2 regions of the Mesorhizobium koreense genome follow, and region 1 is predicted to be linked to the other one. Evidence: predicted binding sites of a transcription regulator. Region 1 holds the regulator's gene; the other holds the start of a gene.
What was found. The regulator PhoB, encoded in region 1, activates phosphate uptake and scavenging genes when phosphate is short. The targets are predictions, from matches to a motif close to TGTCATNNANCTGTCAT.

Region 2: a site for PhoB is predicted at 3,576-3,592, ahead of RBH77_RS13235 (RNA degradosome polyphosphate kinase). Genes of this name have one in related genera too.

What each region holds. Positions count from the first base shown of each region.
Region 1 is NZ_CP134228.1:869,444-876,815, reverse strand. It holds gene RBH77_RS04095 (sugar ABC transporter permease) at 1-1,054, opposite strand, end outside; gene xylF (D-xylose ABC transporter substrate-binding protein) at 1,164-2,207, opposite strand; gene RBH77_RS04085 (ROK family protein) at 2,396-3,640, shown strand; gene phoB (phosphate regulon transcriptional regulator PhoB) at 3,657-4,346, opposite strand; gene phoU (phosphate signaling complex protein PhoU) at 4,364-5,068, opposite strand; gene pstB (phosphate ABC transporter ATP-binding protein PstB) at 5,093-5,899, opposite strand; gene pstA (phosphate ABC transporter permease PstA) at 5,896-6,747, opposite strand; gene pstC (phosphate ABC transporter permease subunit PstC) at 6,765-7,372, opposite strand, start outside.
Region 2 is NZ_CP134228.1:2,784,923-2,792,294, reverse strand. It holds gene ppx (exopolyphosphatase) at 1-1,320, opposite strand, end outside; gene RBH77_RS13235 (RNA degradosome polyphosphate kinase) at 1,317-3,527, opposite strand; gene RBH77_RS13230 (zinc-finger domain-containing protein) at 3,688-3,933, shown strand; gene RBH77_RS13225 (FAD-dependent monooxygenase) at 3,951-5,162, shown strand; gene RBH77_RS13220 (amino acid ABC transporter ATP-binding protein) at 5,413-6,216, opposite strand; gene RBH77_RS13215 (amino acid ABC transporter permease) at 6,228-7,372, opposite strand, start outside.

The DNA of each region.
Region 1 (7,372 bases):
GCCGCGCGATCGAGATGGCGCCGCTCACCGCCGTCAGCATGCCCATCAGCATGAAGACCTTCACCGTCACCCAGCGCGTGTTGATGCCGGCAAGTTCGGCCGCCTCCGGATTGCCGCCGATGGCGAACACGTAGCGGCCGAAACGCGTGCGCGTCGCGAGGAAGGTCATGACCGCGCCGGCCGCAATCGCGATCAGCACCGGTATGGCGATACCGTGCGCGATGAACAGCCCGCCGTCGGGGATGGTGATGTTATGCGCTTGGGCATAGCGGCGCACGATGCCGATCGGCCACGGATAGGAATTGGCGACACCGACCGCCGCCAGGATGGCGATGCAGGTCACGCCGCCCAGGAAGAATTCCGCCCAGACGGGGCGTTGCGGAAAGCGGAAGCGGCTGCGCTGCACTCGCCCGTTGATGAGGGCGAGGACGACGAGGAGGCAGGCCACGATCCCCACCACCCAGCTCCATGTGGCGCCGATCGACCCCTGCGGCCCGCCTCCCATGAGCTTGAACGTCTCGTCCATGGGCGCCACGGTACGGCCGCTCGTCACCCACCACGCGGCGCCGCGCCAGACCAGAAGGCCGCCAAGCGTCACGATGAAGGACGGGATTTCCAGATAGGCGATAAGAAAGCCCTGGAAGGCGCCGAGGACCAGACCGAGGACCAGACCGACCGCGAGCGCGATGATCCAGATCGTCGGATGCTCGTAGCCGAGCAGTTTGGGAAGGAACTCGGTCTGCGTCACCCCCATGATCATGCCGATGAAGCCGAGCATGGAGCCGACGGACAGGTCGATGTTGCGCGTCACGATGACCAGCACCATGCCCGTCGCCATGACGGCGATCGAGGCAGACTGGACCGAAAGGTTCCAGAGGTTGCGCGGCGTCAAGAACAGCCCGCCCGTCAGGATATGGAAAACGATCCAGATAAGGGCCAGCGCCCCCACCATCCCGAGCATGCGGGTGTCGATTTCGGTCGCCCTGAGGAACGATTTCAGGGGACTGAGTTCCGCCGCCCGGGCGCGGTCGAGCGGCGCGGTCGAATCGGACATGGCTTCCTCCCCGCGCGGCAAAGCGAGCCACCGCGTCTGCCGCGCTAACTGCCATATTACGTGGCCGCCGCGGTTCTGGTCAAACCGCGGCGGCGCGATCTGTCGAAGCTCAGCCGCAGACCTTGACGGTTCCGGCCTTCACGCCCTGGCAGACTTCGTCCTTCTTGATCCAGCCGGCATCGATCACCACGTCGAGATTGTCCTTGGTGATCGGGAGCGGCTTCAGGAAGATCGAGTTCATCTCGACATGCTTCGGCCCGCCGTCGAATTTCTGGACGCCCGGTATCTCGGTCATCTTCTTGCCGTCGGCGAGCATGGAAGCGATTTCGGCCGCTTTCTTGCCGAGTTCGCGCGCATCCTTCCACACCGACACGGTCTGGGTACCGAGAGCGATACGGTTCAGCGCCGCATGGTCGCCGTCCTGTCCCGAAACCGGCACGGAGCCGGCAAGGCCCTGCGCGGCAAGTGCCGCGATCGCACCGCCGGCCGTGCCGTCATTGGAAGCGACCACCGCGTCGACCTTGTTGTTGTTGGTCGTCAGGAACTGCTCCATGTTCTTCTGGGCGTTCGCCGGCAGCCAGCCGTCTGTATAGGCCTCGCCGACATTCTTGATCTTGCCGGCATCCATGGCAGCCTTCAGCACTTCCATCTGGCCGGAAAACAGGAAATCCGCGTTCGGGTCGGCCGACGAGCCCTTGATGAAGACGTAATTGCCTTCCGGCTTCACGGCGAAGACCGCCTGCGCCTGCATGCGGCCGACTTCCTTGTTGTCGAAGGTGAGATAGAACGCTTCCGGATTCTCGATCAGCCGGTCATACCCGACTACCGGAATGCCTTCGTCCGTCGCTTTCTGGATGGCCGGGCCGATCGCCGAGGAGTCCTGGGCCAGCACGATGAGCGCGTTGGCGCCCTGCGAGATCAGGCTCTCGATGTCGCTCAACTGCTTTTCCGCAGAGGATTGGGCGTCAGCGGAAATATATTTATCGCCATCGGCCTCGAGCTGCTTCTTGATCGCGGCCTCGTCCGTCTTCCAGCGCTCTTCCTGGAAGTTCGACCAGGACACGCCGATGATCTTGTCCTTCGCCTGAGCAAACGTCGAGAACGAAAGCGTGATCGCGGCACCCGCCAGCAAGGCGGCCGTAAACTTTCCCATGATTTCCTCCCTGCGCCGAACCGGCGCGATGAATAGACCGTCGGTCTCTGGGAAGCTCTTTATTTCGAGCTTCGAAAAAAAGAATGACTCACTCTTTTATCCATGTCAATATACTTCACGCGCTGTCATGCGGCTCCGATCGGCCCCGGCTGGATCCGACGCCCGACGGCACGGGAGGAATTGTGTAAATGACGGTCGGAATCCGCCACGACGATCTCAGGCGGCGCAATCGTGCCATGATCATCTCCGCCGTCCGCCGCGCCCGGCAACCCTCGCGTACGGAGATCGCCGGAATTACGGGGCTCAGCCATTCCACCATTTCGGCGATTTCGGCCGACCTGATCGAGGAAGGCATTCTCACCGAGGTGAAGGGCGGGACGGCGGTGTCGAAACGCGGCCGGCCGCAGGTGGCTCTCGGCCTCAATCCCGAAACGAGTTCGGTCGTCACGATGCTGCTGGCGCTGAACACGCTTTCCGCGACGCTCCTCGACTATGCCGGGAATATCGTGGCGGCCGAGCAGTGCAGGCTGTCGACGATGACGCTTGCGCGGGACGAGCTGATCGCGGAGGCGGTCGGGATTGTCGGCCGCCTCGTCTCCAGAAGCGCCGCCGCCGGATCGAGGGTGATGCGCATTTCCTTTGCCGTGCAGGGCGTCGCCGATTCAGGCGGAGCGGCGATGCTCTGGTCGCCGATCACGCCGCACCGGAATATCCGCTTCGGGGATGCGCTGGAGAAGGCGTTCGGCCTTCCGGTCACGGTGGAGAACGATTGCAACATGACGGCGGTGGCGCTGCGCTGGCGCGACCCGGAGCGCTATCGCGACAATTTCGTCTCCGTGCTCCTGTCGAACGGTATCGGCATGGGCCTCTTCCTGAACGGCGAACTCTTCACAGGCACGCGCTCTTCCGGCGGCGAGTTCGGCCACATGATCCATATCCCGGACGGCGATCTCTGCCGCTGCGGACGGCGCGGCTGCATCGAGGCCTATGCCGGCAATTATGCGATCTGGCGCAACGCCCACGCCCTGCCCGACCGCGACCATTTCATCGCCGATATCGAGGACCGGGATATGCTGGCGCTCGCCGAGGCGGCGCGTACGCATGACGGACCGGAGCGGAGAGCCTACGCGCAAGCCGGGGAGGCGATCGGCCTTGGCCTCGGCAGCCTGTTCGCGCTGATCGATCCGGCGCCCGTCGCGATGGTCGGTATCGGCGCGCGCGCCTTCGACCTGATCGAGGGACCGATGCGCGCCGCGATCGCGAGGACCGTCGGCGGCCAGCACGAGGAAGCGATATCGTTCGCCACCGAGCCGGACCAGCTTTCACTTATCCGCGAAGGCTGCGCCATGCGCGCGCTGACCTTCCTCGACCAGGAGGTTTTCGCCGCCGGAAACCCGCCCTCCGTGGCCGCACGCGGGAGGGCGGTTGCCTGAAGCCGCAGGACGCTGGTCAGCTCTCCTGAATGGAATAGCCGGCGCCGCGGATCGTGCGGATGACGTCCGGCAAGCGGCCGTCATTGACCGCCTTGCGCAGGCGCCCGACATGGACGTCGACCGTGCGCTCGTCGATATAGATGGTTTCGCCCCACACATTGTCGAGCAACTGGCCGCGCGAGAAGACGCGGCCGGGGCTGCGCATAAGGAATTCGAGCAGGCGGAATTCGGTCGGGCCGAGCCTGATCTCGGCCTCCCCGCGATAGACGCGATGCGTCTCGCGATCGAGTACGATGTCGCCGACCTTGAGCACGTTTGAAAGTGTCTCGGGTTTCGCCCGCCGCAGGAGCGCCCGCACGCGTGCCACGAATTCGGGCATGGAGAACGGCTTGACGAGATAGTCGTCGGCGCCGGTCGAGAGCCCGCGCACCCGGTCGCTTTCCTCGCCGCGCGCCGTCAGCATGATCACCGGCAGGCGTTCGGTCTCGGGTCTTATGCGGAGCCGGCGGCAAAGCTCGATGCCGGAGATGCTTGGCAGCATCCAGTCGAGCACGAGAAGGTCCGGCACGTTCTCCCTCAGCCTGATCTCGGCTTCGTCGCCGCGCATGACCGTTTCGACCTGGTAGCCTTCGGACTCCAGATTGTAGCGCAGGAGCACGGAGAGCGGCTCTTCGTCCTCCACCACCAGGATTTTCGGTGCGATCATCGGCATCGGCCTGTCTGCTATTCCGCCAGTACGTTCGCCGTTTCGTCCTGCTTCGGCCGGTCGGGCGAAAGTTGCCGGCCCGTGACGATATAATAGCCGTTTTCCGCGATATTGGTCACATGGTCCCCGATCCGCTCGAGGTTCTTGGCGCAGAACAGGAGATGCGTGCAGGCAGTGATGTTGCGCGGGTCCTCCATCATATAGGTCAGAAGTTCGCGGAAGACCGCCGTATACTGGATGTCGATCTTCTCGTCGTCGCTGCGCAATCCGCTCAACCCCTCCGCATCGCGCTCCTCGTATTTGCGCACGACCCCCTCGACCTGCCCGAGGACGAGATCGGTCATGGCGTCGATGCCATGGGCGAACCGGCGCGGCGGCACCGCCTCGCCCACCGCGCCGACGCGCTTGGCGATGTTCTTGGCCAGATCGCCGATCCGCTCCAGGTCGGCTGCCATGCGGATGGCGCCCACCACCGAACGCAGATCGCCCGCCACCGGCTGGCGGCGTGCGATCAGCGTGATCGCCCGCTCGTCGAGATCGCGCTGCATGGCGTCCATCACCGCGTCCTGCGACACGACGTGGTGGGCGAGCGGGTTGTCGAGGTCGAGCAGCGCGCGGGTCGCCGATCCGACCATCGCGGCGGCGAGGTCGCCCATCTCGTGGATCAGCCGGTCGACGGCCTTCAGATCCTCGTCGAAAGCGGTGACGGTATGCTCTCTCATGATCCGGTCCCTGTGAAGGCGGGGCTAGCCGAAGCGGCCCGTGATGTAGTCCTGGGTGCGCTTGTCATGCGGCGAGGTGAAGATCTGCTCGGTGTCGCCGAATTCGATGAGTTCACCGAGATACATGAAGGCCGTGCGGGCCGACACGCGGGCGGCCTGCTGCATGTTGTGGGTGACGATGACGATCGTGTAGTCGGCCTGCAATTCGTCGATCAACTCCTCGATCTTCGCGGTCGAGAGCGGGTCGAGCGCGGAGGCCGGTTCATCGAGCAGGATCACCTCCGGCTTCACCGCGACCGTGCGCGCGATGCAGAGCCGCTGCTGCTGGCCGCCGGAGAGGCTGAGTCCGCTGGCGTTGAGCTTGTCCTTCACCTCGGTCCAGAGCGCGGCGCGCTTCAGCGCTTCCTCGACCCTACCGTCGATTTCGGACCTCGGCAGTTTCTCGTAGAGCCGGATGCCGAAGGCGATGTTTTCGTAGATGGTCATCGGAAAGGGCGTCGGCTTCTGGAAGACCATGCCGACCTGGGCGCGAAGCAGGTTCAGGTCCTGCCCTTTGTCGAGGATGTTGCGGCCGTCGAGGAGCACCTCGCCTTCGGCCCGCTGCTTCGGATAGAGTTCGTAGATGCGGTTGAAGACGCGCAGAAGCGTCGATTTCCCGCAGCCGGAAGGCCCGATGAAGGCGGTCACGCTCTTCGCCGGCAGCGACAGCGATATATCCTTCAGCGCCCGCGTCCGGTCGTAGAAGAAATTGAGGTTGCTCACCTCGAGCTTCACCTCTTCGGCGGCCGGCCGGCTGGCGGCGATGGATGTCGGCGACAGCATTTGTGTCATCTGTCCTCTCTCCGGACGGTAAGGGCGCGTGCGACGATGCTCAACATCAGCACGGCGAAGGTGATGATCAGCGCGCCGGTCCATGCCAATTGCTGCCATTCCTCATAGGGGCTGAGCGCAAACTGGAAGATGGTCACCGGCAGGCTGGCCATCGGCGCGTTGACGTTGCTCGACCAGAACTGGTTGTTGAGCGCGGTGAACAGGAGCGGCGCCGTCTCGCCCGAAATGCGCGCGATCGCCAGCAACACGCCGGTGACGATGCCCGACAGCGCGGCACGGTAGGCAACAGATCGGATGACGATCCAGCGCGGCGCGCCGATGGCCGTGCCCGCTTCGCGCAGCGCGTTCGGCACGAGGTTCAGCATGTCTTCCGTCGTGCGCACCACCACCGGCATCACCAGTATGGCGAGCGCGAAGGCGCCGGCGAGCGCCGAGAAATGCCCCAACGGCCGCACCATGATCTCGTAGATGAACAGGCCGACGACGATGGAAGGGGCGGAAAGCAGGATATCGTTGATGAAGCGCACCACGACGGTGAGCTTCGAGAAACGGCCGTATTCGGCCATGTAGGTGCCGGCGAGGATGCCGACCGGCGTGCCGACCGCGATGGCGATCGCGGTCATGACGACGCTGCCGGCGATGGCGTTGAGGAGCCCTCCCGCTTCGCCCGGCGGCGGCGTCATCTCGGTGAACACGGCAAACGACAGGCCGGCAGTCCCCTTCCAGACCAGCGCACCCAGAATGAGCGCCAGCCAGGCGAGCCCTATTGCCGCCGCGACCATGCTCAGCCCCATCATCAGGGCGTTGCGGGCCTTGCGGCGATTGTGGCGCGAAGATGCGGCTGCCATCGTTCGAACGCTCCCTCTCAGCTTCCGGCGCGACGCTCGATCCGCATCAGCATGAAGCGGGACGCGGCGAGGATCAGGAAGGTGATGACAAACAGGATGAGACCGAGCGCGATCAACGAGGATGTGTAGAGCTCGCCGTCGGCCTCGGTGAATTCATTGGCGATCGAGGCCGAGATGGTGGTGCCCGGCGCGAACAGCGAAGCCGAGATGCGGTGCGCGTTGCCGATGACGAAGGTGACCGCCATGGTCTCTCCGAGTGCGCGGCCGAGCCCCAGCATCACGCCGCCCATGATGCCGACGCGTGTGTATGGAATGACGACCCGGCGCGTCACCTCCCAGGTCGTGCAGCCGATCCCGTAGGCGGATTCCTTCAACACCGCCGGCACGGTGTCGAACACGTCCTTGGTGATGGACGTGATGAAGGGCAGCACCATGATCGCCAGGATCAGCCCCGATGTCATCAGCCCGATGCCATAGGGCGGACCGGAAAACAGGCTGGAGAGCCCCGGGACGCCATGGAACAGCTTGATGACGAAAGGCTGCAGATGGACCTGCAGGAACGGCGCGAAGACGAACAGACCCCATATGCCGTAGATGATCGAGGGAATGCCTGCCAGAAGTTCGA
Region 2 (7,372 bases), 1.9 Mb from region 1:
CAAGAGCGCGCCGAGCAGCCGCGCGCGCTCCAGATAATGCGGCCCCGCCAGCGCCTTGATCTCGGGCGCCGCCATATCCTCGTGGATGCCTTCGTGGCGATAGAGATTGGTGAGTGCCAGGAACGCGCGGCCCGGATGATCGACGCCGATGAAGGAGCCGTGCGCGATGATGTTGAGCGATTGCGTGCCGCGATATTCCGGATGTGCCCGCCAGCCCGTGTCGGCGAGCAGGCACGCCGCACGGCGATAGCGGGCCTCGTCTTCAGTTTCTTCGATGCCGAAGGTGGCGAAGGCCTCGCCCGTCCAATCGGCGAGCTCGCGCGCATGCGTCACCGAGCGCGCGCGTAGTACGGCCATTTCCTCTGCCGCCGAAAGGAGCGGATCCTCCCGCTGCTCCTCCGGTGTGAGCAGCGAATAAAGATAGCCTTCGCGTACGCCCAGCGCGGAAGCGACGATGTTCCCTGGCTGCATGACGCGAATGATCTCCTGAAGCACGATCGCGCCATAGGGCAGCAGCGCGCGGCGGCTCTTCGGGATCCAGTCGATGCCCTTCATCTTGCCCATGTCGTTTTTGGCGACCTGCTTCAGGAAATCGCCGATCGCCTGCGGGTTCATTTCGTAGTGGTGCATGACCCCGAGCGGATAGCCGGTGACGAGCATGTGCAGCCGCGCGAGGTTTCGCCAGGTGCCGCCGACGCAATAGAAGGTGCGGCCCCTGCCTTCGCCCAGAAGCGTCGCGCGCGCGATCTCCTCGCGGACGATCGTCTGCGCGGCGGCGGACGAGTTCTTGGCCATGTCCTGCAGTCTGAGCCCGCCGAGCGGCAGCGTGATGCCGTCGCCGATTTCCTCGCCTTTGACATCGACCAGTTCGAGGCTGCCGCCGCCAAGGTCGCCGGCGACGCCATCCGCCGGATGGAAGGCCGAGATCACGCCGAGCGCCGAATAATGGGCTTCCTCGCGGCCGGAGAGCACCTGGATCTCGGTGCCGAGAATTTCCTCCGCGCGGCGAATGAAATCCGGACCGTTCTCCGCCTCGCGTGCCGCGGCCGTGGCGATGACGTGCAAGGTTTCGGCGCCGGCCTGCTCGGAAAGTGCGCGGAAGCGGCCGAATTCTGCCACGGCACGCTGCACCGCTTCGGGATCGAGTTTTCCGGTCGAGACAATGCCGCGACCGAGGCCTGCCAGCATCTTTTCGTTGAAAAGAACGGTCGGCGCGCGCGCCACCCCTTCGTAGACGACGAGGCGGATCGAGTTCGACCCGATATCGATCACGGAGATAGGACGGCGATCCTGCAGGCGTCCCTGCGAGCCGGAAATCATGCGCCCGGTGCGATCCGCGCCTTCTTGGCCCGCTTATACTGGGCGATGCGCTTCGGTGCATGGCTCTTCAGCGCGTCGCCCCGTCCCGACAGGCTCGGATTGGTCATGAAATATTCCTGTGCATTGAACGGCTCTTCTCCCTCTTCGGGAGCCATGCGGCGCGAGGTACCGTCCGCCATTACTTCGAAACTCTGCTGGTTGTCCATGATGTTTCCGAGCATGATCTGGCCGAGCACCTGCTCGTGTACCGTCGGGTTGGTGATGGGTACGAGCGCCTCGACCCGGCGGTCGAGATTGCGCGGCATGATGTCGGCCGATGAGATATAGACGATAGCGTCGTCCGACGGCAGCCCGCGGCCGTTGCCGAAGCAGTAGATGCGGCCATGCTCCAGGAAGCGGCCGACGATGGACTTGACGCGGATATTCTCCGACAGGCCCTTCACCTGAGGCCTGAGGCAGCAGATGCCGCGCACGACCAGTTCAATCGCCACGCCGGCCCCGCTCGCCTCATAGAGCGCATCGATGATGATCGGGTCGACCAGCGCATTCATCTTCATCCAGATCTGCGCCGGGCGGGCCGCGCGCGCATGGCCGATTTCGTCCTCGATATGGCCGAGGATGCGGCTCCTGAGCGTGAAGGGCGAGATCGCCAGCGCCATCTCCTTGGCCGGCTCGGCATAGCCGGTGATGAAGTTGAATATCTGCGCCACGTCATGCGCGATCTGGGGATCGCAGGTGAAATAGGAAAGGTCCGTATAGATGCGCGCGGTGATTGGATGGTAGTTGCCGGTTCCGAGATGGACGTAGTTGCGCAGCCTCGTATCCTCGCGCCGCACGATCAGCGACATCTTGGCGTGGGTCTTCAGTTCGATGAAGCCGAAGACGACCTGCACGCCGGCGCGCTCCAGGTCGCGCGCCCAGCGTATGTTGGCCTCCTCGTCGAAGCGCGCCTTGAGCTCCACGAGCGCCGTGACCGACTTGCCGGCCTCGGCCGCGTCGATCAGCGCGCGCACGATCGGGCTGTCGTTGGAGGTTCGGTAGAGCGTTTGCTTGATCGCGACGACATCGGGATCGAGCGCCGCCTGGCGCAGGAACTGCACCACCACGTCGAAGGATTCATAAGGATGGTGGACGATCAGGTCCTTCTCGCGGATGGCGGCGAAGCAGTCGCCCGCATGTTCGCGGATACGCTCGGGAAAGCGCGGATTGTAGGGCGCGAATTTGAGGTCGTCGCGCGGCAGCGCCACGATCTCCGAAATCTGGTTTATCGCCAGCGGCCCAGGCAGGACGCTGATGCGGCCCGACGACACGCCGAGTTCGCCGGCGACGAAGTCGCGCAGAGCTTCGGGCATGGCGCTGTCGAACTCGATGCGGATGACGGAGCCGCGCCGGCGGCGCTTCAGCGCCGTCTCGAACAGGCGCACGAGGTCTTCCGCCTCCTCCTCCACCTCGATATCGGAATCGCGAATGATGCGGAAGGTGCCCGAGCCCTTCACCTCATAGCCGGGGAAAAGCTTGGCAATGAACAGCGCCACCACTTCCTCCAGCGTGATGAAGCGAACCGTCGTGTCGCGGTCCGGCAAGCGGATGAAACGCTTCAGCGCTACCGGCAGGCGAAGAAGCGCCGTCATCTCCTCGCCGTCGCGCAGATGGCGAAGCGTCAGCGCGATGGAAAAGCCGAGATTGGGGATGAAGGGGAACGGATGCGCCGGATCGATGGAAAGCGGCGTCATCACCGGGAAAATCGCTTCGAGGAAATGCGCCTCCAGCCATTCGAGATCTTCCCTGTCGAGCACATCGGCGCCGATGATCTCGATATGCTCCTTCTTCATGAGATGGCGCAGGCCCGACAGGCTTGCCTGCTGCTCGTGCTGAAGCCGGCCGACTTCGAGCAGGATGCGGTCGAGCTGTTCTTCCGGGGTGCGCCCGTCGGCGCTGCGGGTGACGATACTCTGGCGCACCTGCCCGGCAAGACCTGCGACGCGCACCATGAAGAACTCGTCCAGATTGTCCGCTGAAATCGACAGGAAGCGCACGCGCTCCAGTAGCGGATGGTTCGGATTCTGCGATTCCTCGAGTACGCGACGATTGAACTGCAGCCAGGAGAATTCCCGGTTGACGAAACGATCGGGATTATCGGCGACGACCTTTCCCTCAGGCGTCGGCTCGTTCTTGAATTCGTTCTGAACCGGCTTCAATTCGTTCATTGCGCACCCGCTCGATCGATACGGCCAACCGCCGCGATCCATCCTCCTGTCACGGTTTTACGACAAACTTGTATCACATATCTTGCATCGATCATTTATATGCTACAAACGCGGGCCGGGCGCGCGATATGGCCCGACAGGACTTGCAGCGGAGACAATGATGGCCGGACATTCGACCCCCCATTTCCAGAACGATGCCGGGCACGCCGCAATCGACATCGGGGTCAGGGAGTTCATGTGCGTGGGCGCCAATCCGCCGCTCGACCATCCGCATGTCTATATCGACATGGGCGACGACGACCAGAAGGTCTGCCCGTATTGCTCGACGCTTTACCGTTATGACCCGGCGCTGAAAGCCGGCGAAACGCGGCCGGCGGGATGCATCTACATCGATAAGGCCGCCTGAACGCCAACGGAAATAGGATGGACGGCTCCCCTCCCCGCACGATCCTCGTTGCGGGCGCGGGTATCGGTGGGCTGACCGCCGCGCTTGCCTTCGCGGTGCATGGCTTCCGCGTCGAGATTTTCGAGCGCGCGGAGAGATTCGAGGCGATCGGAGCCGGCATCCAGCTTTCGCCGAACGCGACACGGATCCTCCGCAGGCTAGGCGTACTGGATGCGCTGAGCGGCGCGGTTGCACCGGAAGCGGTCGTGCTGAGAGATGGGGCGAGCCTCAAGCAACTCGCTCGCGTGCCGCTCGGTGAGGCCGCGGAAACGCGCTGGGAGGCACCCTATCTTGTCGCCCATCGCGCCGATCTGCATGCCGCGCTCCTCGCCCGCGCATCGGAACATCCCGGTATCCGGCTCCATCCCGGCACGACCGTCGCCGGCATTTCATTCGAAAACGACGGCGTAGCAGCCACTGCCGAGCGGGATGGCCGGCAGGAGAAGGCGGCCGGTGCGCTTCTCGTCGCGGCCGATGGCGTATGGTCAGGCTTGCGGCAATTCGTGAAGAGCAGCCGTGACAGCCGGTCAACCGGAACGATGGCATGGCGCGCGCTGGTCGAGACGGAGAGCCCGGCCGGCCGCGCGCTTGCCCCGCTCGCCCCGCCCGACCAGGTGACCGCCTTCCTGAGCCCGGCCCTGCATCTGGTCGTCTATCCGCTGCGCGGCGGAACGGTCCTCAACCTCGTCGCCCTGACTAAGGGCGAAGCTGGGGCCGGATCGTGGGCTAGCGCGATCGATACGGGGCCACTGGAACGGGCGATGCGAGGCTTCGCCCTATCGCTTGCCAATCTGGCGAAAGCCGCGAAACCGTGGACAGCCTGGCCGATCCATGCCGTCGATCCAGACGGACCGTGGACCGATCCGCGTGGCCTCGCGCTGGTCGGCGACGCCGCGCACGCCATGACGCCCTTCGCCGCGCAAGGTGCCGCGATGGCCATCGAAGATGCCTGGGTACTGGCCGTGCTGGCGGCCGGAAGCCCCGATGGCCTCCCATCGGCGCTGGCGCGCTATGAAGCGATCCGACGACCGCGCATCCGCCGCGTCGTCCGTCGCGGCGCATTCAACCATTTCACCTGGCACGCCTCCGGCCCGGTCGCACTGGCCCGCAATCTGGTGCTGTCGGCGCGCTCGCCTGGACGCCTCGCCGCCGATTTCGACTGGCTCTACGGGTGGCGGCCGGAGGGCTGAATCCGTGCGTCCTTCGAGGCTCGCTTCGCTCGCTCCTCAGGATGAGGGTGGTCGAGCGCTTGCCCTTTTGCAGACCGAGCTTTTGAAGCCTTTGTCGCGGATCGTCGGCATACGCCCTCCTCATCTTGGGCGGCCGCCGCCAACCTTCCTCATCCTGACGTGCGAGCCCGCAAGGCGGCCAGCAATGGCGCGTCCTTGCAGGGCGAGCCTCGAAGGACGCACCGAAAGCGACTGACGGGATAATCGCGCCTCAGTGCAGTATCTGGCTCAGGAACAGCTTCGTGCGCTCGTGTTGCGGGTGGTCGAAGAACTCGGCCGGCGTGTTCTGCTCGACGATCTGTCCGGCGTCCATGAAGATCACGCGGTTGGCCACCTGGCGGGCGAAGCCCATCTCGTGCGTCACGCAGATCATGGTCATGCCTTCCTCGGCGAGGCTCACCATGGTTTCCAGCACTTCCTTGATCATTTCGGGATCGAGCGCCGAGGTCGGCTCGTCGAAGAGCATGATGCGCGGATGCATGCAAAGCGAGCGCGCGATCGCCACGCGCTGCTGCTGGCCGCCGGACAATTGGCCTGGATATTTATTGGCCTGCTCGGGGATCTTCACGCGGTTCAGGAAGTGCATGGCCGTTTCTTCGGCCTGCTTCTTTGGAACCTTGCGCACCCAGATCGGCGCCAGCGTGCAGTTCTCCAATATGGTGAGATGCGGGAAGAGATTGAAATGCTGGAAGACCATGCCGACCTCGCGCCGCACCTCGTCGATCTTCTTCAGATCGTTGGTGAGTTCGATGCCGTCGACGACGATCTTGCCCTTCTGATGTTCCTCCAGCCGGTTGATGCAGCGGATCATGGTCGACTTGCCCGAGCCGGAGGGACCGCATACGACAATGCGCTCGCCGCCCATGACCTTCAAATTGATGTCCTTCAGCACATGGAACTCGCCGTACCATTTGTGCATGGCGACGATCTCGATGGCGACGTCGGTGTCGGACACCTTCATGCGGTCCTTGTGGACCTTGATCTCCTCGGCCTTGACGGCGTTTTCGGTGACCATGGAATTTCCCCTTATCGTTTGTGTCCGGTGTCGAGCCGGCGTTCCATGAACATAGAATATCGGGACATGCCGGCACAAAACACGAAATAAATGAAACCGGCGAAGACAAGCCCCGTGATCGGGGTCTGCGCGGACGCCCAGGTCGCATCGGCGAAATTCTGCTGGACGGAGCCCAGAAGGTCGAACATGCCGATGATATAGACAAGGGTAGTGTCCTTGAAGAGGCCGATGAACTCGCTGACGATACCGGGAATGACCAGCTTGATCGCCTGCGGCAGGATGACGAGGCGCATCTTCTGGTAATAGGTCAGGCCGAGCGAATCAGCACCCTCGAACTGGCCCTTCGGGATCGCCTGCAGGCCGCCGCGAATGACTTCGGCCATGTAGGCGGAGGCAAAGATGGCCACGCCGACGATGGCGCGCAGAAGTTTGTCAAAATAAGTGCCAGGCGGCAGGAAGAGCGGCAGCATGACGCTCGCCATGAACAGCACCGTCACCAGCGGCACGCCGCGGATCAGTTCGATGAAGGCGACGCAGACCATCTTGACGACGGGCAGCCGCGAACGCCTGCCGAGCGCCAGGATGATGCCGCAGGGAAGCGACACGGAAATGCCGACGAAGGAGAGGATCAGCGTCACCATCAAACCGCCCCAAAGCGGCGTCTCGACATGGGCAAGGCCGAACCAGCCGCCCAGAAGGAGAACGAAGGCGACAATGGGGAACACGATGAACAGCAGAAGCGCGTTCAGGCCCTTGCGCGGCACGCTCGGTATCAGGAGCGGCGCGAGCAGGGCCACGAACATGACGGCGACAAGATTGACCCGCCAGCGTTCGGCGAAGGGATAGCGGCCGTAGATGAACTGCTGGAACTTGTCGGCGACGAAAGCCCAGCACGCGCCCGACCACCCGTCCGGCCGCACGCCGCCCTGCGCGGTGGTAGCACAGAAGCTGCGGTCGGTCCCGACCCATTGCGCCGACAGGAACAGCCAGTCGACCAGCGGCGGAACGGCAAGCACCAGTATCGCGATGCCGACGATGGTCAGCACGGAATCGGTGACGGACGCAAACAGGTTGGTGTGCAGCCAGTTCCCGAAACCTTGCGTGGAGCGCGGCGGCGCTTCGGCGATGATCATTTCGGTACGGACGAAGGAGAGGT